Regions from separate parts of the Kosakonia oryzendophytica genome, predicted to be linked through region 2. Evidence: predicted binding sites of a transcription regulator. Region 2 holds the regulator's gene; the other holds the start of a gene.

Region 1 (13,515 bases), 1.1 Mb from region 2:
TGCAATGCTGCAACAGTATTTCGCTACAGCGTGGATCCCGCGCAACGATGGTACGAACAACTTCTATACCAGCAACCTGGGCAATGGCGTTGCAGCCATCGGCTACAAATCGCAGCCAGTGAGCATCGCACCAGGCCAGACTGCATCGCTGAACAGCACCCTGTGGGTGGGTCCGGAAATTCAGGACAAAATGGCAGCCGCTGCACCGCATCTGGATCTGACTGTGGATTACGGTTGGTTGTGGTTTATCTCTCAGCCGCTGTTCAAACTGCTGAAATGGATCCATAGCTTCCTGGGTAACTGGGGCTTCTCCATCATTGCAATCACCTTTATCGTTCGTGGCATCATGTACCCGCTGACCAAAGCGCAGTACACCTCCATGGCGAAAATGCGCATGCTGCAGCCAAAAATTCAGGCCATGCGTGAGCGTTTGGGTGAAGACAAGCAGCGTATGAGCCAGGAAATGATGGCGTTGTACAAAGCGGAAAAAGTGAACCCGCTGGGTGGCTGTTTCCCGCTGCTGATTCAGATGCCAATCTTCCTGGCGCTGTACTATATGCTGATGGGCTCTGTTGAGCTGCGCCATGCGCCGTTCGCACTGTGGATCCATGACCTGTCCGCACAAGACCCGTACTACATCCTGCCGATTCTGATGGGCGTAACGATGTTCTTCATTCAGAAGATGTCGCCGACCACCGTGACCGACCCGATGCAGCAGAAGATCATGACCTTTATGCCGGTCATCTTCACGGTGTTCTTCCTGTGGTTTCCATCAGGTCTGGTGCTGTACTATATCGTCAGCAACCTGGTGACCATTATTCAGCAGCAGCTGATTTACCGTGGTCTGGAGAAACGTGGTTTGCATAGCCGCGAGAAGAAAAGCTCCTGATACGCGTTAAGATTCAGACAAGGCGGTCATCTGACCGCCTTTTTTATTTTGAGGTTTCGGAAAACAAACCATGAGCCATAACGACACGATTGTCGCCCAGGCAACCCCACCGGGACGCGGTGGTGTGGGCATCTTGCGTATTTCCGGCCGCCAGGCGCGCGACGTTGCGCAGGCGGTATTAGGCAAACTGCCAAAACCGCGTTATGCCGACTATCTGCCGTTCCTGGACGCTGATGGCGCAGCGCTGGACCAGGGCATTGCGCTGTGGTTCCCAGGGCCAAACTCCTTTACCGGTGAAGATGTACTGGAACTGCAGGGCCACGGCGGCCCGGTGATCCTCGATCTGCTGTTAAAACGCATTCTGACGCTGCCAGGGCTGCGTATTGCCAGACCGGGTGAATTTTCTGAACGCGCATTTCTCAACGATAAGCTTGATCTGGCGCAGGCTGAAGCCATCGCCGATTTGATTGATGCCAGCTCCGAGCAGGCAGCACGTTCAGCGCTGAACTCATTGCAAGGGGCGTTTTCCACCCGCGTGAATCACCTGGTGGAAGCACTTACTCACCTGCGCATCTATGTCGAAGCCGCGATCGATTTCCCGGATGAAGAAATCGATTTTCTCTCGGACGGAAAAATTGAAGCGCAGTTGCACAGCGTGATTGCCGATCTGGATGCTGTGCGCGCTGAAGCACGCCAGGGAAGTCTGCTGCGCGAAGGGATGAAAGTGGTGATTGCCGGCCGCCCAAATGCCGGAAAATCAAGCCTGCTGAATGCGCTGGCCGGGCGGGAAGCCGCTATCGTGACCGATATCGCCGGCACTACCCGCGACGTGTTGCGCGAGCATATCCATATTGATGGCATGCCGCTGCACATTATCGATACCGCAGGTCTGCGTGAAGCCTGTGATGAAGTCGAGCGTATCGGCATCGAACGCGCGTGGCTGGAGATTGAGCAAGCGGACCGGGTACTGTTTATGGTGGATGGCACCACGACTGACGCGGTTGACCCGGCGGAAATATGGCCAGATTTTATTGCCCGTTTACCGGCGAAATTACCGATTACGGTGGTGCGTAACAAAACGGATGTTACCGGCGAGCAACCAGGCATGAGCGAAGTGAATAGCCACTCACTTATACGCCTCTCTGCGCATACCGGCGAAGGCGTCGACACGCTGCGTCTTCATCTCAAGCAAAGCATTGGATTCGACACTAACATGGAAGGCGGGTTCCTGGCACGCCGCCGCCACCTGCAAGCGCTGGAAACAGCGGCGGAGCATCTGCAACAGGGTAAAGCGCAACTGCTTGGCGCATGGGCTGGTGAGCTGCTGGCTGAAGAGCTCCGCCTGGCACAGCAGAGCTTGAGTGAGATCACCGGCGAGTTTACCTCCGATGATTTACTCGGTCGTATTTTCTCCAGTTTCTGTATCGGTAAATAACCCTTTCCCACTGCTCACCGAACGGCCGTTTTAGCGGCCGTTTGCTTCCCTGGCGGCCAAATTTCGTAAAGTACGCAGGATTGGCTAAAGAAAATGTAAATATGGTCGCTTAGGACTTTTCAGATGCGAATTTCCGCATTAAAACCTATCCAGTATGGGCGATAATATTGATTATCGATTCGATTCATCCAGACCATTATCACGGAGCGAAAAATGGCTACGCATTTTGCAAGAGGGATTCTTTCAGAAGGACATCTCGTCTCTACCCGACTCCCGGTAACCTGTCATGACAGCGCTCGTCAGCTCCCCGAACATCGACGCTCACGTTTCCTCGCGTCCAGGGCCTTACTCGCCGAAATGATGTTTATGCTGTACGGCATCAGCGAGTTGCCGGAGATTGCTATTGAAGCCAGCGGAAAACCCGCCTTTGCCGACAGCAGCCTGCCGCAGTTCTCGCTGTCCTATGCCGGAAACATGGTGGGCGTTGCGCTAACAACAGAGGGTGAATGCGGTCTGGATATGGAGCTTCAACGCGCGACACGGGGTTTCCATAACCCGCACGGGCAAAAGCAGCCTCTATTCACAGGCAATGAACAGTTGTGGATCAATAACCAAAGCGATCCGAATGAAGCACAAACTCAGATTCTGACACTGCGCCAAAGCGTGATGAAGCTGATCCATCAGATGCAGGATGATCCCGGGCAGTTACAGCTTTTGCCAGGCTCCGGTCGACTTCGCGTGGCGCAACTGGCGCAAGTGGAAGTGATGTGTGATGCTGAAGACGTGTTGATTTGGTCGGTGGCCGTCGCCCCCGCCATCGAAAGCCTTAAAATCTGGGAATTTGATAGTCAAAAAGGGTGGCGTTACCTTGCCGATGTACAAACGCGCGCCAACGATCCCGCCTCCCGTCTGATGCGATTCACCAGCTTACCTGCCGAAAAAGCCCTGATCCTTAACTGATCCGTTAGCAAGGAGTCATCATGTCTGCTGAACTCAATGTTGTGACACTGCTTGGGAGTCTGCGTAAAGGCTCTTTTAATGCCATGGTTGCACGTACGTTGCCCAAGCTTGCGCCTGCGGGAATGACTATCACACCGCTGCCCTCGATTGCTGATATCCCACTGTATGATGCCGATATACAACAGGAAGAAGGATTTCCGCAGAGCCTGGAAGCCATTGCCGCACAAATCCGCGCAGCGGATGGTGTGGTTATCGTCACCCCTGAATACAACTACTCAGTGCCGGGTGGCCTGAAGAACGCCATAGACTGGTTATCACGCTTGCCGGAACAGCCGCTCGCCGGGAAACCTGTATTGATTCAAACCAGTTCAATGGGCGCAATCGGCGGTGCACGCTGCCAGTATCATCTGCGCCAAATCCTCGTCTTTCTCGATGCAATGGTGATGAATAAGCCTGAATTTATGGGCGGAGTCATCCAGAACAAAGTGGATCAGCAGACGGGGGAAGTGGTTGATCAAAGCACGCTTGATCATCTGAGCGGGCAACTTACCGCTTTCGGAGAGTATATCCAGCGCGTTAAGCGGTAATCGGTTTTCCCTCTCCCGGCAAGGGAGAGGGAAATGCAGATTAATGCGCGTCGATAAAGACGATTTTCAGCAAGAACAGCAGTGCGACAACAATGACGCACGGGCTGAGATCGCGCAGGCGCCCCGTCCCGATTTTCATCACACAGTAAGAGATAAAGCCCAGCGCGATACCTTCAGTAATGGAGAAACTGAACGGCATCATCACCGCAGTGATAAACGCAGGTACCGCTTCTGTCAGATCTTCCCACTTCACACGCGCCAGGCTGGATGTCATCAGCACACCAACATAGATCAGCGCACCCGCAGCAGCGTAGCCCGGCACCATCCCCGCCAGCGGCGACAGGAAGATAACCAACAGGAACAACAAACCCACCACAACGGCAGTCAGGCCGGTACGACCACCGACAGACACGCCGGAAGAAGATTCGATATACGCCGTAACAGAAGAGGTTCCGATAAAGGACCCGGTAACGGAAGAGATACTGTCAACGAACAGCGCTTGTTTCATGCGCGGAAACTTGCCGTTTTCGTCCACCAGCCCGGCTTTGTCAGTAACACCGATCAGCGTACCGGAGGAGTCGAACAGGTTCACCAGCATAAAGGAGAAGATCACGCCAGCCAGACCAATATTAAACGAACCGGCTAAATCTACGTTGCCAACCACGCTGGCCACACTCGGCGGTGCGGAAACAATACCGTGATATTGCACATCACCCAGCAACCAGCCCAGCAGCGTGGTCACCACGATGGAAACCAGCACTGCGGCGTGAATATTGCGGGATGCCAGAATCGCAATGATGAAGAAACCGAGGACGCCCAGCAGAACGCTGTGGGAAGTCAGGTTACCAATGCTCACCAGTGTTTCTTTGTTCGCGACAATGACACCGGCGTTTTTCAGACCCATCATGCCAATAAACAAACCGATACCGCTGGTGATCCCCACACGCAGGCTCACCGGAATATTGGCAATCATCCAGTAACGGACGCGGAAAAGGGTCAGCAGCAACAGGCCAACCGCCCCCCAGAAAATGGCACCCATACCCACTTGCCAGGACAATCCCATGGCGCCCACCACCACAAACGCGAAGAAGGCGTTCAGGCCCATCGCCGGTGCCAGCGCTACCGGCAGGTTGGCAACCAGTCCCATCAGGATGCTACCAAATGCAGCAATCAGGCAGGTGGTAACGAATACTGCGCTGGTGTCCATCCCGGCGACGCCCAAAATTTGTGGGTTAACAAAGACGATATACACCATCGTCAAAAACGTTGTGAAACCGGCGATCACTTCGGTACGTGCCGATGTGCCGTGTTCGCGCAGTTTAAACACGCGGTCAAGCAACCCCTGGCCCGATGCCTGGGTAGTGTGTTGTTGGCTCATTATCAATTTCCGGAATAGGAGGGAAAATTCGTCGCTATCCTATACCAAAATGAGACAATGTTGACGGTTATCACACACTTTTTTTCATTGAATTTGCTTATACGGCAACGATTGCGTCCCGCTATCTGCGTTAAGTAAACGTTAAACTCGCAACAAAACAGGAAACAGCATGTCCCACATTGAAGCGGTTTTTTTCGACTGTGACGGCACCCTGGTCGACAGTGAAGTAATTTGCTCACGCGCTTATGTGCATATGTTTAAAGAATTTGGCATCACGCTGGCGCTGGAAGAGGTCTTTAAGCGCTTTAAGGGTATGAAACTGTACGAAATTATTGATGTCATCAGCGCTGAATATGGCGTAGCTCTGGCGAAAAGCGCGCTGGAGCCAGTGTACCGCGATGAGGTCGCGCGTCTGTTTGATGCCGAGCTGGAAGTGATTGCCGGCGCGGGCGCACTGCTGGATGCTGTTAGCGTGCCGATGTGCGTGGTCTCCAACGGCCCGGTCAGCAAAATGCAGCACTCTTTAGGTAAACTGGGTCTGCTGCATCACTTTCCGGACACGCTGTTCAGCGGTTATGACATCCAGCGCTGGAAGCCCGATCCAGCGTTAATGTACCATGCGGCAAAAGCGCTGAATGTTAATCCGGTAAACTGTATTCTGGTGGACGACTCCACTGCCGGAGCACAATCAGGTATTGCGGCGGGTATGGAAGTGTTTTACTTCTGCGCCGATCCGCATAACCAACCTATCGATCACCCGAAAGTGACTACGTTCACTGATTTAGCGCAGTTGCCAGAGCTGTGGCGCGCACGCGGGTGGCATGTTACGCGTTAACCAAAACCACTAAACAGGACGTTTTTATGGCCCAGGCAACCCGACCACTTCCGGTCTTTAAATACCACCCACATCCCCTGGACACCGGGGTGTTTTCTGATGACAAAACGGTCACCTGCGCCTGCTGCCAGCAGCCGACCGCGATTTATTACACCAATCCGTTCTACACCACCGAAGAGATCGATTACCTTTGCCCGTGGTGTATCGCTGACGGCGCAGCCGCGCAAAAGTTTGGCGGCAGTTTTCAGGACGAATCCAGTGTTGATGGCGTTGAAGCGGAGTACGACAACGACGGCGAATTCACCGGGTTCAAAAATCCCTGGCCGGAAGACCGTCTCGTTGAGCTGACCGAACGCACACCGGGTTACTGCGGCTGGCAACAGGAGTACTGGCTGGCGCATTGCAACGACTTCTGCGCTTTTGTGGGGTACGTCGGCTGGAAAGAAATTGCCGATAAACTCGATCAGTTTGCCGACCTGCAAGCCGACTGCTATGCATTTGGTATGGACTACGAGAAACTGCCTGAGTACCTTCTCGATGGCGGCGACTGCCAGGGTTACCTCTTCCGCTGCCTGCATTGCGGAAAACTACGCCTGTGGGCGGATTTATCCTGACGGAGTATACCCATGCCAGAATTACTTGAGCGCTACCAGGGCACGCTTCTCGGCCTGGCAGCCGGGGATGCCGTGGGCACTGCCGTTGAATTTAGCCCGAAAGACAGCTTTCCCCCGGTAACGGATATGGTAGGCGGCGGCCCGTTTCACTTACAAGCCGGGCAGTGGACGGATGATACCTCTATGGCCCTGTGCCTGGCGGAAAGCCTGACGACCTGCCGGGGTTTTGATGCCAGAGATCAGATGAATCGTTATCTTAACTGGTGGAAATGGGGCTATTTCAGCTCCACGGGCCACTGTTTTGATATCGGTATGACTGTTGCGGGGGCGCTGCAAAAATTTGCCAGCGATGGCGAACCGTTTGCCGGTTCCAGCGATCCACGAACGGCCGGAAACGGGTCGTTGATGCGTCTTGCTCCCGTCGTGCTGTGGTATTTCCCGGATGCGCAGCAGGTGCTGGAGTATGCCGAAGCCTCATCGCGTACTACCCATGCCGCCCCGGAAGCCGTCGCCAGTTGCCGCTTATTTGCACAGATGCTGATCAATGCGCTGAGCGGTATGAGCAAGCAGGAGATCCTGACACATATCCCGCAACTGCCGCAGCAAGAAAAGCTGCGCCACATCGCTGAAGGCCGCTATTTGCAGAAAACGCGAGCGGATATCGTTGGCACCGGTTATTGCGTACAGAGCCTGGAAGCCGCGCTCTGGTGTTTCGCAAAGGGCGGTGATTTTGAGGAAACGATTCTTCTGGCTACCAACCTTGGCGACGATGCCGATACCACGGCCGCGATTGTCGGGCAGTTAGCCGGCGCGTATTACGGCGTGAACGGTATTCCGCAACGCTGGCGCGATAAACTGTGGCAGTATGAGGATATCGATAATCTGGCGAGAAAACTGCTGGTGAAATCAGCCTGAGACACTCACCCCCTCCGTAGCGAGGGGGTGATATTGCTGCATTACTCTTTCGGATCTTTCCCGGCAAGCAGCTTATCCAGCTCATCACCGCCGACATGACGGAAGTCCTGCCCCTTCACGAAGTAGAAAATGTATTCGCAAATATTCTGGCAGCGGTCACCAATACGCTCGATAGAGCGGGCGCAGAACAGAGCAGTCAGGACGCTCGGGATAGTGCGGGAATCTTCCATCATGTACGTCATTAACTGACGCACGATGCCTTCGTATTCCTGATCCACTTTTTTATCTTCGCGGTAGATGCGTACCGCTTCATCCAGATCCATGCGGGCGAAGGCGTCCAGCACATCATGCAGCATTTGCACGGTGTGGCGGCCCAACGACTCCAGACTCACCAGAAGAGGCTGATGCTGCTGCGAGAATTTCTCCAGTGCGGTACGGCAAATTTTATCCGCCACATCGCCAATACGTTCCAGCTCAGCAATAGTTTTAATAATTGCCATGACCAGACGCAGGTCGCTCGCCGTAGGCTGGCGTTTGGCAATAATACACACACAGGCTTCATCGATGGTCACTTCCATCATGTTGACCTGTTTATCACCTTCGACGACGCGCTTTGCCAGCTCACTGTCCTGGTTGTGCATCGCGGTGATCGCATCAGAAAGCTGCTGCTCCACCATTCCACCCATGGTCATTACCTGAGTGCGGATACTTTCCAGTTCAGCGTTGAACTGCCCGGAAATATGTTTGTTAAGGTTGAGGTTGTCCATGGTTCAACTCCAAATGCCCGACAGATTTCACGTTAAAACAAGGCGTTTACGCCTTTGCGGTTCGGGCATATCAACCGTAGCGCCCGGTAATATAGTCTTCGGTTTGTTTCTTCTTCGGCTTGGTGAACAGATCATCCGTATTACTGAACTCAATCAGTTCGCCGAGATACATAAACGCCGTATGATCGGAGCAACGCGCAGCCTGCTGCATGTTGTGGGTAACGATCACGACGGTGTAATCCTCTTTAAGCTCAGTAATCAGCTCTTCAATACGACCCGTTGAAATCGGGTCCAGCGCTGAACAGGGCTCATCCAGCAACAGCACTTCCGGGCGAATCGCGATACCGCGTGCAATGCACAGACGCTGCTGCTGACCACCGGAGAGAGAGTACCCACTCTGGTGCAGTTTATCCTTGGTTTCGTTCCATAATGCGGCTTTGGTCAAAGCCCACTGCACGCGCTCGTCCATATCGGCGCGGGAGAGCTTCTCAAACAGACGCACGCCAAAGGCGATATTGTCGTAAATCGACATCGGGAACGGCGTCGGCTTCTGGAACACCATGCCCACTTTTGCACGCAACAGCGCGATATCCTGGGTATTGGTGAGGATGTTATCGCCATCCAGCAGGATTTCACCTTCAGCGCGCTGCTCCGGGTAGAGCTCAAACATCTTGTTAAAGGTACGCAACAGCGTGGACTTGCCGCAGCCTGACGGCCCGATAAACGCAGTCACCTGATTTTTAGCGATATCCAGGCTGATGTTTTTCAGTGCATGGAATTTGCCGTAATAGAAGTTCAAATCGCGAACCTGAATTTTGCCCGGCGTCGTATCAACCATACTCATTTATCTCTTTCCTCAACTCGACGCCGCTTATCGCCGCGTCGCAAAAAATTAACCGTGTTTACTCTTCGCGAAAATGACGCGCGCCAGAATATTCAGCAACAGTACACAGAGAGTGATAATCAATACCCCGGCCCAGGCCAATTCTTGCCATTCGGCAAACGGGCTCATAGCGAATTTGAAAATCGTCACCGGCAGGTTAGCGATAGGCTGCATCATGTCGGTACTCCAGAACTGGTTAGAAAGCGCAGTAAACAGCAACGGCGCGGTTTCACCCGCAATACGCGCAACCGCCAGCAGCACTCCCGTCATAATCCCGGAGACGGAGGCCTTCAGGGTAATCGCCGCAATCATCTTCCATTTAGGCGTTCCCAGCGCATACGCCGCTTCACGCAGGCTATCCGGTACCAGTTTCAGCATGTTTTCCGTGGTGCGGATAACAATAGGCACCTGCAACAGCGCCAGCGCAATCACGCCTGCCCAGCCGGAGAAGTGCTGCATTTGCGCGACCACAATGGTGTAAACAAACAGCCCCACCACAATAGAAGGCGCAGACAACAGGATATCGTTGATAAAGCGGATCACTTCCGCGAGCAGCGACTTACGCCCATACTCGGCCAGATAAATCCCCGCCATAATGCCCAGCGGTGTACCGATGACGGTTGCCCACAGAATCAGCAAACCACTGCCCGCCAGAGCGTTCGCCAGACCGCCACCCGCCGTATTCGGCGGCGGTGTCATTTCAGTGAACAGTGCCAAAGACATGCCATCAAAGCCGCGTGCCACGGTAGAAAAGAGGATCCAGACCAGCCAGAACAGACCAAACACCATGGTCGCCATCGACAGCGTCAGGGCGATACGGTTTTTCATGCGACGACGCGCCTGCATTTTGCGGCGCGACTCGGCTAATTGCACCGTGCTTTGCATTTCAAGCGTTGCCATCAGCGCGCCCCCTCGTTTTTCGCCAGTCGCAGGATCATCACTTTAGAAATGGCCAGCACAATAAAAGTGATCACAAACAGGATCAGTCCCAGCTCCATTAGCGCGGCAACATGCAGACCGGATTCCGCTTCGGCGAATTCGTTCGCCAGTGCGGAAGTGATACTGTTGCCCGGCATAAACAGCGAAGCGCTATCGAGTTGGTAGGTGTTACCGATGATAAAGGTTACCGCCATGGTTTCGCCCAGTGCGCGGCCCAACCCCAGCATAATGCCGCCAATCACCCCGTTTTTCGTGAACGGCAGCACGATGCGCCAGATCACTTCCCAGGTGGTGCAGCCAATGCCGTACGCCGACTCTTTCATCATCACCGGCGTTTGTTCAAACACATCGCGCATAACCGCCGCAATGTAAGGAATAATCATGATCGCGAGGATCACCCCGGCAGCCAGAATGCCAATACCGAACGCCGGCCCGGAAAACAGCGCGCCCACAAACGGAATGGTGGAGAGCACATTACCCACCGGCTCCTGGAAATAGGTGGCGAACAGCGGAGCAAAGATAAACAAGCCCCACATGCCATAGACAATACTGGGGATAGCCGCCAGCAGCTCAATCGCAATACCCAGCGGGCGTTTCAGCCAGTTTGGCGCCAGTTCGGTCAAAAACAGCGCGATGCCGAAACTCACCGGAACCGCGATCAGCAGCGCGATAACTGAGGTGACGATAGTGCCGTAAATAGGTACCAACGCACCATAAATGTCATTCGGAGCATCCCACTCTTTGGTCCACAGGAATGAGAAACCAAACTTCTGAATGCTTGGCCAGGCGGAGAAAATCAGAGACACAATAATGCCGCTGAGCAGCAATAACACAATCAGCGCAGCCAGTTTTACCAGTGCGCTGAAAATCATGTCGCCTTTTTTTCCCGGAGGGTTAAATGCCGGCTTGGTTGCAGCCATAAATTACTCTTCAGTTTAACGTCTTACGAATTTGCCCGAAGGCGCATGCATCGGCTTACGGGCCTACAGAGAATCTGTAAGGCGAGTGGTGTAAGCGCCACTCGCCATATTCTTCAATAATCTGTGATTAGTACAGTGCTTTACCGCTGCTGTCTTTCACATTTGCTTTCCATGCAGCGCGAACCTGAGTCACGACGCTTTCCGGAAGCGTGGCGTAGTCAAGTTCGTTAGCTTGTTTGCCGCCTTTTTTGTAAGCCCAGTCGAAGAATTTCAGGACTTCAGCGCCTTGCTCCGGTTTAGCCTGCTCTTTATGCACCAGGATGAAGGTGGTGGAAGTGATTGGCCACACATCCGCGCCTTTCTGGTTAGTCAGGTCCTGAGCGAAGGATTTGCTCCAGTCGATATTTTTTGCGGCGTTAGAGAAGCTGGTTTCAGTCGGGCTAACCGCTTTACCATCTGCAGACAGCAGTTTGGTGTAGGTCAGGTTGTTCTGCTTAGCGTAAGCATATTCAACATAACCAATGGAACCCGGCAGACGCTGTACAAATGCGGCGATACCGTCGTTACCTTTACCGCCCAGACCGGTCGGCCAGTTAACCGTGGAGCCAGAGCCAACTTTGGATTTCCACTCTTCGTTGACTTTCGCCAGGTAGCTGGTGAAGACGAAAGAGGTGCCAGAACCATCAGCACGACGCACAACCGCGATGTTCTGCGAAGGCAGTTTCAGACCCGGGTTGAGTTTTGCAATCGCTGCGTCATCCCATTTTTTGATGTTGCCCAGATAGATATCACCCAGCGTTTTACCATCCAGTACCAGCTCGCCGGATTTAATGCCCGGGACGTTAATAGCCAGTACAATACCGCCGATTACGGTCGGGAACTGGAACAGGCCTTCCTGAGCCAGTTTGTCATCAGCCAGCGGGGCATCGGAAGCACCGAAATCAACCGTTTTAGCCGTAATTTGTTTCACGCCGCCGGAAGAACCGATACCCTGGTAGTTAATCTTATTACCCGTTTCTTTCTGGTAGGTATCAGCCCATTTGGCATACACCGGCGCAGGGAAAGTTGCACCAGCACCGGTCAGGCTTGCCGCAGCATTGGCAGCAAAAGCGCTCAGAGATAAGGTCGCGGCGACAACAGTTGCGACAGTGGTACGCATAACGTTCATAATGTCTCCTGCAAGATTCGTAAATCGTTGTTTGAGTTGCTACTCGGAGCAAAATAGGACACTTTGATGACAGTTATATGCAATGATTGTTACTGTTTAATGACAGCAATGAAATATCCTTGCTGAATTATTAAAAACATTTATAAATCAATGTAATAACATTCAATTACCACAACTTCATTACACGAACATTTTCTTTTTATGACAATCCAAACGTAGCTGAAAATCCGGATTTGTCATAAAGCGCTGCCAGAATAAACGCCGCTATTCCGCCCCAGCTAACGATCCCTTTTCCAGTGATTTAGCAATCATCCGCCACCGATTTTCAGCGCGACAGCGCTACCAGGAAGAGGTAGCAGACAAGCCTCTGGTTTCGTATTTATATAGCTACGAAGTCGGACCATTGTTGATGCAACATAGTAAACCCTAAGGAATGATGATGATTAAATCAGTTGCTGTCGCTATCGGATTGCTGTCGTTTCTTCCTGCTACATACGGCAATGCCGCCGACAGGCCCGTATCTCTTGGCTCCTCCGGTTATCAGTCTGATTCGGTGATGGTTTTGCAGGGCACAGAACATGACACGGGTAACGCAACTATCGTCCCATCGGATTACCTGAGCGTAAATAAACTCAGAAACATTCAAGAGGATGCGCCAAAACAAAAAGAAGACATCGCTGATATGAAAAAAACGCTCTCGGAAATGGGGCGGGACAGAGAAAACCTGCAAAGACGCAATGATGAATTAAGCCGTAAAGTTGATGACATGCAACGCAGCATTAATTCGCTGGAAAACAAGCTTGATGAACTGAGCCGTAGGGTCAAATAAGTCAGGAGAGGTTGCCATCGGCAACCTCTTTTTTACGCTGCGGCTAACTGCCTGGCGCTTGCTGTTTATCGAACACAAACAGAATGTGTTGATCATCCAGATACTTAATATCCACTTTATTGCCTTTCTGTATTTTTGATGCGTTAAAGGCAGAAATGGTCTCTTTCCCTTCCACCGATCGGGTGGCCCCTCCTTCTTGCAATGCGAGCCGATATTTAATGTTAATGGTGCCATTGTCGTTTGAGCTGATGTAGCTGACCTCTTCGACGGTAGCCTGCAATTCATGGCCCTGTGTCTGGATCTTATGGTCACGGTTAAACAGATAGACGATATAAGCGACCATGCCGACGATAAATATTACCGAAAAAACGATAACAAACTTCATTTAATCAATCC
Region 2 (16,727 bases):
CGCAAAAATAATACATGTATCTACTTTGCAACATCTGGGCAGAGTGTTAACGTCGTCGAATATCCCATCAGGAAATAGCGCTATGAAAAATCTCATTGCAGAGTTGTTGGTGAAGCTTGCCGAAAAAGAAGAGGAATCGAAAGAGCTGGTCGCCCAGGTTGAAGCGCTGGAAATTGTCGTGACGGCGCTGCTGCGCCATATGGCGTCTTCTGAGCAACAGGCGTTAATTCAAAGTATCGAAGGGGCATTGGATGAAGCTCGCCCTGGCTCTCACGTGCCCAGTAAGGATACGGAGTTGCTGCAACAGTACGTAAAAAAGCTGTTAAGGCACCCGCGCAGCTAACCCCCCGATACACCGACAGGACTGTCATCTGACTGTCATGCGCGCTGCCTATAGTCGCTCTGTTTTATTTTCTTTAAGTATTTGTACATGGAGAATATTAAAGTGAAACAGAGCGTATTATACCTTTCTTTATTACCACTGTTATTTACCCCTGCTATTTATGCTGATACTACCTCTACCGCTGTGCTTGATAATCGTGCTGCTCAGGGGGATATTTCTGCGCCAGGCGGCGCGCGCCGTTTGATCGGCGACCAGACCGCTGCGCTGCGCGATTCGCTGAATGACAAACCGGCAAAGAATATTATTCTGCTGATTGGCGATGGTATGGGCGACTCCGAAATTACCGCAGCGCGAAATTATGCCGAAGGGGCAGGCGGTGCGTTTAAAGGCATCGACGCATTGCCATTAACGGGACAGTACACCCACTACGCGCTGGACAAAAAAACCGGGAAACCTGACTACGTGACGGATTCCGCTGCCTCTGCTACGGCGTGGAGCACGGGTGTCAAAACGTATAACGGGGCGCTCGGCGTCGATATTCACGAAAAAGATCACCCGACTATCCTCGAAATGGCGAAAGCAGCAGGCCTGGCGACCGGTAACGTCTCCACGGCTGAATTGCAGGACGCGACGCCTGCGGCGCTGGTTTCGCACGTGATCTCTCGTCGCTGCTATGGCCCCACAGTGACCAGTGAAAAATGCGCCCTCAACGCGCTGGAAAAAGGCGGTAAAGGGTCGATTACCGAGCAGTTGCTGAATGCCCGTGCGGATGTGACGTTGGGCGGCGGAGCAAAAACTTTTAACGAAACGGCGACAGCGGGCGAATGGCAAGGAAAAACGCTGCGTGAGCAGGCGCAAGCGCGTGGTTATCAACTGGTAGGTGACGCATCAACGCTGGCGGCTATCACGGAAGCAAACCAGGCTAAACCGCTGCTGGGGCTGTTCTCTGATGGCAACATGCCGGTGCGCTGGGAAGGGCCGAAAGCCTCTTTGCATGGCAATCTCGATAAGCCCGCGGTGACCTGTACGCCGAACGCAAAACGTACCGGCAGCGTACCGACGCTGGCGGCGATGACCGAAAAAGCGATTGAGCTGCTGAACAAAAATGAGAAGGGCTTCTTCCTGCAGGTTGAAGGTGCTTCCATTGATAAACAGGATCATGCGGCGAACCCGTGCGGCCAGATTGGTGAAACGGTCGATCTCGACGAAGCGGTGCAGAAAGCGCTGGAATTCGCGAAGAAAGACGGTAACACGCTGGTGATCGTCACGGCGGATCATGCTCACGCCAGCCAGATCATCGCGCCGGACAGCAAAGCGCCGGGTCTGAGTCAGTTACTGAACACCAAAGATGGTGCGGTAATGGCTATGACATACGGCAACTCCGAAGAGGAGTCGATGGAGCATACCGGTGCGCAAGTTCGCATTGCTGCCTATGGCCCGCATGCCGCGAATGTGGTGGGACTGACCGATCAGACCGATCTGTTCTATACCATGAAAGCCGCGCTGAACCTGAAATGATTGCTGCCCGGCGGTAAATCTTTGCCGCCGGGTGGTTATTTCTCTGTTTAGGACCATCCTTAAAGAGCCACACTGACAGAAGGATGGTGCGATGAAAATAACATTCTTGGTTACCCTCGTATTCGGTCTGCTGTTTGTCACGGCGCTGGGCGCCGCCGAAAAAAATCTTACCCCTCAGCAACAACGTATGACCCTGTGTAATCAACAGGCTACGGCGCAAACGCTCTCAGGCGATGCCCGTAAGCACTATATGAGCGACTGCCTGAAGAACACCAAAACAGAACCCGGTCAGAAAAGCCTGACGCCGCAGCAGCAACGCATGCGCGAGTGTAATGCGCAGGCAACGCAGCAATCGCTGAAGGGCGACGATCGCAGTAAATTCATGAGCGCCTGCCTGAAAAAACAGGGCTAAAAAAAGGGTGAGCGGTTGGCTGCGCTCACCCTCCTGTACCTGTCTTCTCTACCTGGTTGCCCGCTGGCCAATCTCTGCCAGGCTTAACAAGTGAGCAACGTTCTCTTTTTCCCTCTCCTCGTGGTTGTGCGCTGTCTGGCGTGACGCCCGTTTTTGCAACACTGACACGGGAGCAATATGATGAACTATCAATACGTTACCGATCTCAATTCCTTGCCGGAAAACCAACCGGTAAAAGTGGATGTGGCGGGAACCTCCCTGATCCTTATCCGCTCGCTTGGTCAGGTTCGTGCCTTTCAGAGCAAATGCCCCCATGCGGGCGGGCCGCTGGAAAAGGGGGCGATTTGCGACGGCAAACTGGTGTGCCCCTGGCATAAAGCCGCGTTTGATATTACCAATGGCGAGTGGCGCGAACCGCTGGCGTTGACCAACCTCAAGCAGTACCCGGTGCTCATTGAGCAAAACCGTGTATTAGTGAACCCGCGTCCAAGTTCTCCCGCCAGCAGACCGAACATTCGCGGCGATCGCCCGCAAACAGCGGTGATCCTTGGCACGGGGGCCGCAGGCAGCGCAGCGGCGATCACGTTGCGTGACGCGGGTTTTTCGGGGCATCTGATCCTGATCGATAAAGACGATGGCGCACCTTATGATCGCACGGCGCTGAGTAAATTTGTCCCCGCCGGTAAAATGAAAATCAGCGAGGTTCCCCATCTACTGGATGACGCATTTTACAGTCAGCCCGGTGTTGAGTGTCTGCGCGAAGAGGTGACGGCGCTCGATTGCCACGCGCATCAGATAACGCTTGCTACCGGGCGGTCTGTTCACTACGACAAATTGTTACTGGCGACAGGCGGCCAGCCAGTGTGGCCCGAGATCCCCGGTAATCACCAGGCGGGTGTGCATGTCTTACGGGATATTCATCAGGCGCAGCGCCTGCTCAACGAGGTGGAGCAGGAGCAACAACTGGTGGTGATCGGCAACAGTTTCATCGCCATGGAACTGGCGGCGGCGCTGCGTAACCAGGATATTGATGTCACGGTGCTGTCGCGCCATGCGCTGCCGTTTGTACCGCAATTTGGTGAAGAGATAGGGCGGCGTTTCCGGGAGCTACATAAGCAAAATGGTGTGAAATTTATGACCGGCGAGCCGGTCGCGCTGGAAGGAAATGGCCATGTGCAGGGGGTGAAGCTGAAAAATGGTCACACCCTGCCTGCGCATGTGGTGGTCTTCGCGACAGGTGTGCGCCCCGCCACGGAGTTAGCCCACGATCTGCCCCATGAACAAGACGGTAGCCTGAGCGTGGATGAAACCCTGAGCGCCGCACCGGATGTTTGGGCAGTGGGCGATATTGCCAGCTATCCGGCGCCAGAAGGGCGCAGACGGATTGAACACTGGCGCGTGGCACAGCAGCAAGGGCATATTGCAGCGCTGAATATGCTGGGCGAACATCATGCGTTTGATCGGGTGCCGTTTTTCTGGACCACCCACTTTGGCACCCGTTTCGAGTACCTTGGTTATGCCCGCGAGTGGGACAGCATCAAAATGCTCGGTTCGTTTGATGATAAACGTTTTGCTGTGCTATACGGCGAAGCGGGAGTGTTAAAAGCTGTATTAAGCTGTGGCGAGTACAGCGCGACGGCGGGGTTACTGTTGAAAATGCAGCAGCCTGTCAGTATTAATGTTGCCAGCGAAATACTGGCCTGACAGGCGCTGAAACCCTCTCCCCGTTGGGGAGAGGCGGCGAGTTACTTGCTGAGTTTATCGGACTTTGCCATGCAGGCTTCGATGGCCTCAATGACCGCCGAACGGAAGCCTTTCTCTTCCAGTACTTTTACCGCTTCAATGGTGGTGCCGCCAGGGGAGCAGACCATATCTTTCAGCTCGCCCGGGTGTTTGCCGGTTTCCAGCACCATTTTGGCTGAGCCCATGACCGCCTGTGCGGCAAATTTGTAAGCCTGCGCGCGCGGCATCCCACCCAACACAGCAGCATCCGCCATCGCTTCGATAAACATAAATACGTAAGCGGGCGCGGAGCCGCTCACGCCGACGACCGGGTGGATCATCGGTTCGGCAATCACTTCGGCTTCACCAAAGCAGCGGAAGATATTGAGGACATCAGCGGTCTCTTCCGGCGTCACAAGGGCGTTTGGCGTAATGGAGGTCATCCCGGCGTTCACCAGCGAGGGAGTATTCGGCATAGCACGCACAATTTTACGATCGTGGCCGAGTGCGCGCGCCAGTTGATCGAGCGTCACGCCGGCGGCAATTGAGACAACCAGCGTCTCTTTATTCAGGCTGGACGCTACTTCACTCAGCACTTTCACCATGATGTTCGGCTTAACGGCACCAAAGACGATGTCGGCGATCTGCGCCACTTCCTGCGCGCTTTGCGCCGCATTGATGCCAAACTGATCGTGCAGGGCGGCGACTTTATCGGGTGACGGGGTGTACACCCAGATTTGTCCTGGCAGAACCTGGCCGCTGGAAATCAGGCCACCGAGGATCGCCTTACCCATGTTACCGCAGCCGATAAAACCGATTTTTTTTTCCATCACGTCTGTCTCTCTGCTTGTAATTGCTTGTGGCATATAGCTTAACGTGGATTTCCGCGCAGGGCTAAAGCTTCTGCGACGATCGCGCGACTTTCCCCGACGGGGAATTAAAGCGACAATGCAGCGCAATCAAAAGGAGCAACTATGGCGATTTGGGTCGATGCGGACGCCTGTCCGAACGTGATCAAAGAGATTTTATTCCGCGCCGCTGAGCGCACGCAAACCCCCCTTACGCTGGTGGCTAACCAGAGTTTGCGCGTCCCACCGTCGCGAGTGATCCGCACGTTGAGAGTGCCGGCAGGGTTTGATGTGGCCGATAACGAAATTGTGCGGCTGTGTAGCGCAGAGGATTTGGTGATCACGGCGGATATTCCCCTGGCGGCGGAAGTGCTGGCCAAAGGCGCTGCGGCGCTGAACCCGCGCGGTGAACGCTATACTGAAGCCACCATTCGTGAAAAACTGACCCTGCGTGATTTTATGGATACGCTGCGTGCCAGCGGTATCCAGACAGGCGGCCCGGATAGCCTCTCGCAGCGGGATCGTCAGCAGTTCGCCGCGCAACTGGATAAATGGCTGCTGGAAGTTAAGCGCCGCCAGACAGAATAATTTTTGCACAACCTCGCGTAACAGGGTATGGTTTGCCGCCTTGCGGGCTTGCCAGCCTGTGATACATTCAGTAATGTTGCCGCTACATATGTTGCCACGTAATCTTTACAGCCACACTCGTTATCAGCTCTGGGTGAAATGAGATTATCCTCCGTGGTGGACATAAAAGTGTAACGTAAATTTTACGGTGAATATTGTACTAGTTAAGTGGTATCATTCGCTGTCTCATTATCCGTCCTGTGTTGCGTAGGACCCGGAGGAAACACCAGTTCATGACGCTACCCATTTTTTTAGTTGGCGCACGCGGTTGCGGTAAAACCACCGTGGGCCTGGCGCTGGCGCTGGCGCAGGGATGTGAGTTTATCGATACCGATCACTGGTTGCAGGAAGAGGTTAAGCAAAGTATTGCGACCATTGTTGATAATGAAGGGTGGGATGGATTTCGGGCAAAAGAAACGGCGGCGCTGGAGGCGGTAACCGCGCCCGCGCGGGTGATCGCCACCGGAGGCGGCATTGTTCTTAGCGAATATAACCGCCGTTTTATGCGTGAAAAGGGTGTGGTGATCTATCTGTGTGCACCGGTGTCTGTACTGGCCGATCGGCTGGAAGCTTTCCCGGAAGAGGGGCAGCGCCCAACGCTAACCGGCAAGCCTATCAGCGAAGAGGTGAGTGAAGTGCTGGCGCTCCGCGATGCGCTATACCGTGAAGCTGCACACTATGTGGTGGATGCCGCACTCCCGCCGGAGCAGGTGGTGACGGACATTGAAGCGGCATTACAGCTGGCTCGCGCCAGTTAGCGAAACGTTTGTCTATACTTAATAGCCCGACCGATAAAAAAGGAAGAGCTATGCCGACGAAACCACCCTATCCGCGTGAAGCCCGCATTGTTGCCGTTGAAAAAGGTACAGGCACTCAGACGGTTACCTGGTACCAGCTACGAGCAGATCATCCTAAGCCCGATGCATTAATCAGTGAGCATCCTACCGAACAGGAAGCGCTGGATGCTAAAAAACGCTATGAAGATCCGGAGAAAACCTAAGCCGGATAGTCAACCAGCGGTATTATTTTCTGAAAATTTTAGAAACGGGCTTACGTCACATTTTGGGGCTGGCTGATCGCCCCTCAGTTGGTATATTTCATTAATTACTGGAATCTACATGAACACGGGAGCGGTCCGTTTGCCCTACGTGCAGTGGCATCTGCTATGGCAGTGGTTAACGCATAAGCAGTCAGAATGATTGAAAGGCGGAAAGCAGAATGAGTGCGACTTTGGCGATCCTCACCATTGGTGTGGTGCCGGTAGAAGAGACCTTACCGCTCCTGACAGAGCATGTGTCAGCGCAGCAGATCACCCATATCAGCCTGTTGGGTAAAATGTCTCCCGATGAGGTGCGCAGTGAATATCGCGTTGAAGCAGGCGACGTCGCTATTCCTACGCGTTTGCAGGATGACAGCCTGGGAATGCTCTCTCGCGCAAAAGTCGAGCGCGACCTGCAAAGCATCATCGAAGTGCTGGATAACCAGGGTTACGATGTGATCCTGTTACTGAGTACGGCAGATATTCAGGGGCTGGTCGCGCGTAATGCCATCCTCGTAGAGCCGCAGCGCATTATCCCTCCTTTGGTGGCCTCCATTGTCGATGGCCACCAGGTCGGCGTAATGGTGCCGATCCCGGAATTGATGGCGCAGCAAAAAAGAAAATGGCAGGTGCTGGAAAACGAGCCTTACTATGTGCTGGCCCATCCCTGGCTGGCGACAGAGTCTGAATTGATCAGCGCCGGAAAGACGCTACTGGAGCAAGGCGCAGATGTGTTAATGCTCGATTGTCTCGGTTTCCATCAGAAGCACCGCGATTTACTCCAGAAAGCGCTGGATGTTCCGGTTTTATTATCTAATGTACTGGCGGCGCGCCTCGCGTCAGAACTGCTGGTCTAGGCCGCAGTACTGCGCAATTTCGCGTGACAGAAGCAAAGCACGGCCTCTATATTGTTTTTTCATACATTTTTTAAAAGGGCCAGTTCATGCTTCAAAGTAACGAATACTTTTCCGGTAAAGTGAAATCCATTGGGTTTACCAGCAGTAGCACTGGCCGTGCCAGCGTAGGTGTTATGGCGGAAGGGGAATACACTTTCGGGACTGCGCAGCCTGAAGAGATGACGGTAGTGAGCGGCGCGCTGAATGTGTTGCTACCCGGTGAAACCGTATGGAAAGTCTATAGCGCCGGCGACGTGTTCAACGTGCCAGGCCACAGTGAATTCCATTTGCAGGTCGCGGAACCGAGCTCTTATCTCTGCCGCTATTTGTAAATCATGCCGCCGGATGACGACTCTGCCTTAGCTGACCTGCACGTCATTGTGCAGGATTGATAAGGTGGCGCGCCATCCGGCAAGAGCGGTTTAGCGTTGCGCTTCGCCGCCTAAACCTTCCACCAGATTTTGAATCAATGCCGCCAGCTCGCCGGTCATCAGAATAAAATCGGCATCAAAGCGCTGCGCATAATCATCCCGGTCGATATCTTCGTTCTGATCGCGCAGTTCGTCAGAGAACTTCAGGCGCTTAATGGAACCATCGTCGCACATCAGGAACTGGATGCGTTGCTGCCAGTCGAGAGCCAGTTTAGTGACCACCTTGCCGGCTTCAATATGAACGGCGATTTCGTCACTCACCAGATCCTGTTTTTTCGCGCGGATCACGCCGCCATCTTCCAGCATCGCTTTGAGTTCAGCTTCATCCAGTAACTGAAACCCTTGTGCAACAGTGCCGGAGCGGACCCACTCAGTTAGCGTCAGTTCAATCGGGTTCTCCATCGCCAGCGGAACCACCGGCAGAGAACCGAGGCTTTTACGCAGCAATGCCAGCGTATCTTCGGCTTTTTTGGCGCTGGCGCAGTCAACCATAATTAAGCCGTTGACGGTGTCGATCCACATCATGGTCTGGCTGAAGCGGCTGAACGCGCGCGGCAACAGGGAGTGCAGCACTTCATCTTTCAGGGAGTCTTTTTCCGTTTTTTTCAGTTTACGGCCCTGTTCAGCTTCGAGACGGGAAATTTTGGCTTCCAGTGCTTGCTTGACCACCGGCGTCGGTAGAATTTTTTCTTCTTTGCGGGCGCAGATAACAATCTGGCCATTAGCGGTATGGGTCAGCGCGTCGCTGTGTGAACCCATCGGTGGAACCCATCCGGTTTTCGCCATATCCTGACTACCGCATGGAGTAAACGATAGTGGGGCAAGCTGTTTTTCCATCTCTTCCGCACGCAGCGCAACATCGCGGCTGAGACGGTATACCATTAAATTTTTGAACCACAGCATGATTTTTTCCACGGCCTTGTCGTTAAATGCAGCGGGCATGATAGCGAATTGTTGTCGTCGTTGCATTGCTAATGCGTGGTCCACTATGAGGAGTTTGATGTGCGTATCGGTATCGATTTAGGTGGGACAAAAACAGAAATTATTGCGCTGGACGACAGCGGCAACGTGTTATTTCGCCATCGTCAGCCCACGCCGCATGATTATCTGCAAACCATAGAGCTGATTGCTTCGTTGGTGGATCTGACGGAAAAAGAGACGGGCCAGAGCGGCACGGTCGGTATGGGGATCCCGGGGTCGATTTCGCCCTACACCGGGGTGGTGAAAAATGCGAACTCCACGTGGCTTAACGGTAAACCGTTCGACAGGGATTTGAGTCAGCGGCTGAACCGTGAAGTGCGACTGGCCAATGACGCTAACTGCCTGGCGGTATCTGAAGCCGTGGATGGCGCAGCGGCAGGCGAGCATACCGTTTTCGCTGTGATTATCGGCACCGGTTGCGGTTCCGGTATTGCGATTAACGGGCATTCACACATTGGGGGTAATGGCACCGCGGGAGAGTGGGGGCATAATCCGCTGCCGTGGATGGATGACGACGAGCTACGTTATCGCGCTGAAGTCTCCTGCTATTGTGGTAAACAGGGGTGTATTGAGACGTTTATTTCCGGCACCGGTTTTGCGACCGATTACCACCGTTTGGGGGGGCAGCCGTTAAAGGGAAGTGAGATTATTCGTCTGGCGGAAGCGCAGGATCCGGTGGCGGAGTTAGCGTTGAGCCGTTATGAGCTACGGCTTGCCAAGTCGCTGGCGCATGTGGTCAATATTCTCGATCCGGATGTGATTGTACTCGGTGGTGGGATGAGCAACGTGGATCGTCTGTACCAAACGGTGCCAGGGTTGGTGAAAAACTGGGTCTTTGGCGGCGAGTGCGAGACCCCGATCCGTAAGGCGCTGCACGGCGATTCCAGCGGCGTGCGTGGCGCGGCCTGGTTATGGCCGCTGGGCGAGTAATCAGTGAGTGTATGAGTGTGCAGGCCTGATGGCACTTTGCTTATCAGGCCTGCCCGTCAGCGCGACAACACCGCGTATTTGCCGTCGAGTTTGCTGTAACCCAGGCCGTTGATCTTCTTCACTTTGATCTGCACCGGAATACGCTCTTTCATTGCTTCGACGTGGCTGATAACGCCAATGGTCTTGCCGCTGGCATTGAGGGCGTCCAGGGCATCGAGAGCGGTATCCAGTGTTTCGCTGTCCAGGGTGCCGAACCCCTCATCCAGGAACAGCGAATCGATGCGGGTTTTGTGACTCACCAGGTCGGACAGTGCCAGTGCCAGCGCCAGGCTGACCAGGAAACTTTCGCCGCCGGAGAGCGTGCGCGTATCACGCACGGCGTCCGCCTGCCAGGTGTCTACCACTTCCAGTTCCAGCGCTTCGCTGGCTTTGCGTTTCAACAAATAGCGGCCATGCAGGCGAGTCAGCTGATTGTTCGCCAGCCACACCAGATTATCCAGCGTTAAGCCCTGCGCGAATTTGCGGAACTTATCTCCCTCTTTGGAGCCGATCAACGCATTCAGATGCCCCCAATCGTCACAGCGCGCGGTGGCCTGTTCTATCTCCTGCAATACGTTTATCTGGCGCTGGCGGTTATCGCTATCCTGCTTCAGTTGCTGGCGAAACTCGCCCTGGCGAGTGGTATTTTCCCGTAGCTGGCGACCGAGTTGTTCCAGCACCGAGCTGGCACTCTCCGTTGTGCTATTGAGGTCCATTCCGGCGGGACGTTGCGCCTGGTGCGCCGCGACAGCCTGCTCAGCGCTGGCGGCAAGCGCCTGCTTCTGTTGGCAATCGCGTTCAAGTTGCTGCCGTAACTGCTCCAGCCGCTGACGTTCGCCCTCATCCAGCAAGGCGGCGAGAAACGCCTGTTGATCGGCAAACACACTGTTTTTCAACGCGTCGGAAAACTGGTTTTCCAGCGTCTTTTCATTTTCGCTCTGCTGGGCAAGCTGGTGTTGCAGCGTTTGCCATTGGCTGTGCAGCGAAATGCAATCATTATGCACCTGGCGCCAGCCCTCAAGCGGGAAGGTCTGTTCATCAACGGCTATCTCATCGGCGGGGAGCGTGTCGATAATGGGCGTTAGCAACGCCATGCGCTCATGCAGGGCGACAAGCTGTTGTTGTTGCTGTTGCCACTGATCCGCTTCCTGCGCACGTGCGGCCAGCCACGCTTCCTCTTCGCCTTCCGGCGGCAGACTCAGCGCCAGCGGCTGCAAGGCCTCGGCGAGACTGGTGCGACGACGAACCACCGCCTGCTGATAATGTTCGCTTTGCTGATGTAATTCGTGGATCTGAAGTTGCAGTGTCTGGCGCTGATTGAGCAAATACAACTGATGCTCATACGCGTCCTGCGCGCTTTGCCAACTGGTCAGCTCGCGATGCGGTTCCAGTATCACGTTCAGCTCTGCACAGGCTTTCGCCCATGCCTCTAGCAACGCTTTCTCATCTTGTTGCAGCGTTGCAATTTCGCGCTCATCTTTTTCATAGCGCTCGGCGAGCCCTTTCAGCCGCTCGCCGAGCGCAACGCCTTCCTCTTTGACCTGGCGGACTTCCAGATCCAGCGCGTTACGCCGGGCCTGGTTAACACCCGGTTCGAGCGTCTGATAGTGCGCAATTGCCGGGTGCTCTGTTGCGCCGCACAGCGGGCAGGGATGACCCGGTTGCAGACGGGCGCGCTCGCTCTCCAGGTCTTTGATGCGGTTTTCCAGCTCGCAAATGGTAGTGACCTCACTCAAAAGCTGGTTTTTTTCTTTATACACCTCGCGCTTGCGCGCCAGTCCGGCGCTGAGCGTCTCCTGTTCAGCCTTCAGGTCGAGCAAGCTTTGCTGGCGCAGACTTAATTGCTTGCGCAGCGGCGCAAAACGGGCGTGCAGGGCGGTCAGTTGCTGGCGCAGCGGGCGGTTTTGCGCGCACTGGTGCATGGCAGCGGCTGTCTCTTCCACACTGAGTTCCAGCGTGGCGATCGGCAGAGTACGCAGTTTGGTTTCATGACTCTGGATGCGCTGTTGCAGACTCAGCCACTGCTTTTTCTCATCGTCCAATTGATTAAACAGCGCCCGCCATCCGGTCAGCTCGCTTTGCCAACGCTGGAAACGCGCATGTTCGTTCAGCCAGATCTCCAGCGTTTTGTGCGTGGCTTGCAGGGTGGTGAGCTGTTGCAGCGCGCTGGCGCGGATGCGTGCACGTTGAAGCAAACGGGCCTGTAAGCGAGTGTTTACTTCTTCGCTCTGGTTGCGAGTGCGAAGAAGTGCGTTGCGTTGTTCTTCCAGTCTGTCCCAGAGGGGGCGAAGCTGTTGTGCTGGTTGTGCGCGTTCCAGCGCGGCCAGTTGCGGCTGTGCACGGGTCTGCGCCTGTTGCGCCTGTACCAACGCTGCCTGCGCCCGGCCTCTGGCGGCGCGCAGTTCGCCATCGCGGTTCAGCCAGTTTGCCTGCGCCTGGGCGCTACCTAGCTCTGCCATGATCTGCTGTTCTTGCGAAGTGAGCGCCTGCAAACCTTGCTCGAGCTGGTGGCGTTGCTCATCATTCAGTATCACTACCCCTTCGGCCTGTGCCTGTAATGTTTCCAGCCGGGTTTTTGCCGCTTTGTGTTTCTCAAACACCCGGGCGGAAATCTGCCCATAAATTTCGGTGCCGGTCAGTTCTTCCAGCAATTCTGCTCGCTCGCGAGGTTTCGCATTGAGAAAGGCAGCGAATTGCCCCTGTGAGAGCAGCATCGAACGGGTAAAGCGCCCGTAATCCAGCCCGGTCAGCGAGGCAGTGAGATCGAGTTTATCTTTGACTTTGTCGGCGAGAATTTTCCCGTCGGCGCAGGTGGCCAGCTCCACACGAGGTGCTTGCAGATTGCCGTCCGGCAAACCGCGGGCGCGACTCTGGCTCCAGAATGCGCGGTAGGCCACGCCTTTTACCTCAAACTCCACCTCTGCCAGACAGTCGGCGGTGTCGCGGGTCATTAAATCGTTTTGCGATTGTGACAACGTACTGAGACGCGGCGTTTCGTGGTACAGCGCCAGGCAGATGGCATCCAGCAGCGTGGTTTTGCCCGCCCCGGTCGCGCCGGTAATGGCAAACAGACCGTTGCTGGCAAAGGGCTCTGCGGTGAAGTCGATTTTCCATTCGCCTTTCAGCGAGTTAAGGTTTTTCAGCCGCAAACTGAGAATTTTCATGCTTCTTTCTCCTCGTCCAGCGCCTGCAATGTTTCGCTGAACAGCGCCTGTAATCGCCCCTGCTGCGTCTCGTCGAGTTCCTCCTGTGCGAGGCGACGGGCAAATACCTCTTCGACTTTTAATTCATTGAGGGTCTCACGCAATTCACCGGCCAGTATGCGTTCCCGCTGCTCGCGGCTACGGCGAACCAGCAGGACCTCAACCGGGAGGTCTTCCGTCACCTGCTGGATTTTCCGTTGCATGTCGGCCAGGTATTCGGCACTGACAATTTCGATATCCAGCCAGACTGGCGCATCACCAGGTTTGTCGCGCCACTGTTCAAGCTGGCGGCAAATCTCAGCAAAATCGCCTTTGATAACCGCCAGTGCCTGCGTGGCGGGAACATCCAGTGCGGTAACGTCGGCCAGTTTGCCTGCGTCAAAGGTCACCAGATTGACGCTTTTGCTTTTGCCGGTTTCGTCAAAACTGAGTGGGATCGGCGAGCCGCAATAGCGGATGCGCTCATCACCGCCAATCTTTTGCGCCCGATGAATATGCCCAAGGGCGATATAGTCGGCGGGCGGGAAGTTCTGCGCCGGGAATGCATCCAGCGTGCCGATATAAATATCGCGTACGGCGTCGCTTTTACTGGCACCGACGGTGGTTAAGTGGCCGCTGGCGATGATCGGCAGTGGTTTATCGCCGCGCAGCTCGCTGGCTGCGGTAAATTGTTGCTGGTAATACGCGGTGATCGCCGCCAGCAGGTGTTGCTGTTTTTCCTGCCCGGACAATCCTGCCTGGCTGACCAGAAGGTCGCGCGGGCGCAGGAAGGGCACCGGGCAAAATATCGCGCCCGGTTCACCGTTGCGGCGGTAAAGCCAGAAAGGTTCTACGCCTGCGCTGGCGACGACGGTAGTTTTCAGATAGGCGAGGATCTCTTTCGATTCGTTGAGCGTGGCCACCGAATCATGGTTGCCTGCCAGCACCACTAACTGGCAGCCGGTTTGCTGAAGTTTGACCACAAAACGGTTATACAGCTCACGGGCATAGCTGGGCGGGGAGCCGGTGTCAAAAACATCGCCCGCCACAATAATGGCGTCGACCTGGTTCTCTTCCGCCGCAACCAGCAGCCAGTCGAGAAAAGCGGCGTGTTCAGTGGCGCGGCTCTTGCTGTAGAAGTTTTGACCCAGGTGCCAGTCAGAGGTGTGAATAATGCGCATAGCGGTTCCGTGGCAAAAAAGCATAAAGCAGATTATAAACATTAAGCAGATGAGGGACATAACCTGGCGAAAATAGGGACTGTCATATAGCGCTCGCTGGGGTCATCTGGCGGTCATGTTATTCATAAATCTGTCACAAAACTGACGCATAATGGCGCCGCTATATATATTGATGACTTAAATAAGACAGGGCAAATTATGGCGAGACGAATTCTGGTCGTAGAAGACGAAGCTCCAATCCGGGAAATGGTGTGCTTCGTGCTCGAACAAAATGGTTTTCAACCGGTGGAAGCTGAAGATTATGACAGTGCGGTGAACCAACTTAATGAACCCTGGCCCGATCTTGTTTTACTGGACTGGATGTTGCCTGGCGGTTCCGGAATTCAGTTTATTAAACATCTCAAACGTGAAGCGATGACCCGCGATATTCCGGTCATGATGCTGACGGCGCGCGGCGAAGAAGAGGATCGCGTACGCGGTCTGGAAACCGGGGCCGACGACTACATTACCAAACCTTTTTCACCCAAAGAGTTGGTCGCGCGTATTAAAGCGGTGATGCGCCGCATTTCGCCGATGGCGGTAGAAGAGGTGATCGAAATGCAGGGCCTGAGCCTTGATCCTTCTTCTCATCGCGTGATGACCGGTGAAAATCCCCTGGATATGGGGCCGACAGAGTTTAAACTCTTACACTTCTTTATGACCCATCCGGAACGCGTTTATAGCCGTGAACAGCTGTTGAACCACGTATGGGGAACCAATGTGTATGTTGAAGACCGGACGGTGGATGTGCATATTCGTCGTCTGCGCAAAGCGCTGGAACACAGCGGCCACGATCGTATGGTGCAAACAGTGCGCGGCACGGGATACCGTTTTTCGACCCGTTTCTGATATTTAACAGGAGTGTGACGCGTGCTGGAACGGCTGTCATGGAAAAGGCTGGTGCTGGAGCTCCTCCTTTGTTGTATCCCCGCCTTGATTCTCGGCGTCATGTTTGGTTACCTGCCGTGGTTTTTGTTAGCCGCTGTAACCGGGTTGCTGATCTGGCATTTCTGGAATTTACTGCGTCTTTCGTGGTGGTTATGGGTCGATAAAAGCATGACTCCGCCGCCCGGAAAGGGAAGCTGGGAGCCGCTGTTATACGGGCTGCACCAGATGCAGATGCGTAATAAAAAACGCCGTCGCGAGCTGGGAAGCCTGATTAAACGCTTTCGTAGCGGCGCGGAATCGCTGCCGGACGCCGTGATCCTCACCACCGAAGAGGGGGCGATTTTCTGGTGTAATGGCCTGGCGCAACAGGTGCTGGGTTTGCGCTGGCCGGACGATAGCGGGCAGAATATCCTTAACCTGCTGCGCTATCCGGAATTTACGCAGTATCTTAAAAAACAAGAATTTAGCAAACCACTGAATCTGGTGCTTAACTCCGGTCGCCACCTGGAGATCCGCGTGATGCCTTACAGCGAGGAGCACCTGCTGCTGGTGGCGCGTGACGTGACGCAAATGCATCAACTGGAAGGGGCGCGGCGTAACTTTTTTGCCAACGTCAGCCATGAATTGCGCACGCCATTAACGGTGCTGCAGGGCTATCTGGAGATGATGCAGGAGCAGACGCTCGAAGGCGCACCGCGGGAGAAAGCGCTGCACACCATGCGCGAACAAACCTCGCGGATGGAGGGGCTGGTGCGTCAGTTACTGACGCTCTCGAAGATTGAGGCTGCACCGACCTTGCCGCCCAACGAAACCATTGATGTGCCAATGATGCTGCGGGTCGTGGAGCGGGAAGCGCAAACCCTGAGCCAGCAAAAGCATCACTTCCATTTTGAGGTCGATAGCGCGCTGAAAGTACTGGGTAATGAAGAGCAACTGCGCAGCGCGATTTCCAACCTGGTCTATAACGCCGTGAACCACACGCCAGCAGGAACGCAGATTACCGTGCGTTGGCAGCGTGTGCCGCTGGGGGCGGAGTTCAGCGTTGAAGATAACGGTCCCGGCATCGCCGCCGAGCACATTCCTCGTCTCACTGAGCGTTTCTATCGTGTGGATAAAGCCCGCTCCCGGCAGACCGGCGGTAGCGGCCTGGGGCTGGCGATCGTGAAACATGCGGTAAATCACCACGAAAGCCGCCTCGAAATTGTCAGTACTCCCGGCAAGGGAACGCGCTTTAGCTTTGTTCTGCCGGAACGTCTGGTTGCCAAAAAAGCCGCGTCCTGACGCGGCTGTCAGCTTATCTTTCCAGCGACCTCTGTTACCAGGCCGCTTATTCCGATGTTTTCTTCCCCCTGAAACGTATTTTGTACGGATGCTGCTTTTTTGTTCGCATGATCAGCCATGTGTTTTTCTTATAATTGGAGTTATTAACTGCTATTAATTTCATAGGCAGTATAAGCATCTGGTTTTGCGATCCCACCTTGCCTTTAAACGTTATAAGCGTTTAAATTGCGCCCCGTATATTGTCAGACCAACTGTATTTGCGTGGTAAATCGAAAAACTATTCTTCGCTACGCAATGCATAGAGCATTTCCCGCTGACTTTCCGCAACATTGGCGCGGTATCGTCCGGTCTGGAAAGGCGAAAAAAACAT

The links. Region 2 encodes PhoB, which activates phosphate uptake and scavenging genes when phosphate is short. Its sites were predicted from a motif close to CTGTCATAAAACTGNCNNAT; they were not measured.
Region 1: pstS (phosphate ABC transporter substrate-binding protein PstS) is a predicted target of PhoB. The motif match lies at 12,344-12,363, and genes of this name have one in related genera.

What each region holds. Positions count from the first base shown of each region.
Region 1 covers NZ_CP115659.1:5,103,339-5,116,853, reverse strand. Annotated here, with positions in the region: gene yidC (membrane protein insertase YidC) at 1-889, shown strand, start outside; gene mnmE (tRNA uridine-5-carboxymethylaminomethyl(34) synthesis GTPase MnmE) at 960-2,324, shown strand; gene O9K67_RS24575 (4'-phosphopantetheinyl transferase family protein) at 2,538-3,284, shown strand; gene O9K67_RS24570 (NADPH-dependent FMN reductase) at 3,305-3,871, shown strand; gene O9K67_RS24565 (NCS2 family permease) at 3,912-5,249, opposite strand; gene yieH (6-phosphogluconate phosphatase) at 5,419-6,084, shown strand; gene cbrC (PF03691 family colicin E2 tolerance protein CbrC) at 6,111-6,698, shown strand; gene O9K67_RS24550 (ADP-ribosylglycohydrolase family protein) at 6,711-7,613, shown strand; gene phoU (phosphate signaling complex protein PhoU) at 7,655-8,380, opposite strand; gene pstB (phosphate ABC transporter ATP-binding protein PstB) at 8,451-9,224, opposite strand; gene pstA (phosphate ABC transporter permease PstA) at 9,273-10,163, opposite strand; gene pstC (phosphate ABC transporter permease PstC) at 10,163-11,122, opposite strand; gene pstS (phosphate ABC transporter substrate-binding protein PstS) at 11,250-12,290, opposite strand; gene O9K67_RS24520 (hypothetical protein) at 12,730-13,119, shown strand; gene O9K67_RS24515 (hypothetical protein) at 13,163-13,504, opposite strand.
Region 2 covers NZ_CP115659.1:4,011,653-4,028,379, reverse strand. Annotated here, with positions in the region: gene iraP (anti-adapter protein IraP) at 83-343, shown strand; gene phoA (alkaline phosphatase) at 446-1,861, shown strand; gene psiF (phosphate starvation-inducible protein PsiF) at 1,953-2,273, shown strand; gene O9K67_RS19495 (FAD-dependent oxidoreductase) at 2,454-3,977, shown strand; gene proC (pyrroline-5-carboxylate reductase) at 4,019-4,825, opposite strand; gene O9K67_RS19485 (YaiI/YqxD family protein) at 4,970-5,431, shown strand; gene aroL (shikimate kinase AroL) at 5,704-6,228, shown strand; gene yaiA (protein YaiA) at 6,279-6,470, shown strand; gene O9K67_RS19470 (AroM family protein) at 6,689-7,366, shown strand; gene ppnP (pyrimidine/purine nucleoside phosphorylase) at 7,453-7,737, shown strand; gene rdgC (recombination-associated protein RdgC) at 7,828-8,739, opposite strand; gene mak (fructokinase) at 8,839-9,747, shown strand; gene sbcC (exonuclease subunit SbcC) at 9,804-12,950, opposite strand; gene sbcD (exonuclease subunit SbcD) at 12,947-14,149, opposite strand; gene phoB (phosphate response regulator transcription factor PhoB) at 14,348-15,037, shown strand; gene phoR (phosphate regulon sensor histidine kinase PhoR) at 15,059-16,357, shown strand.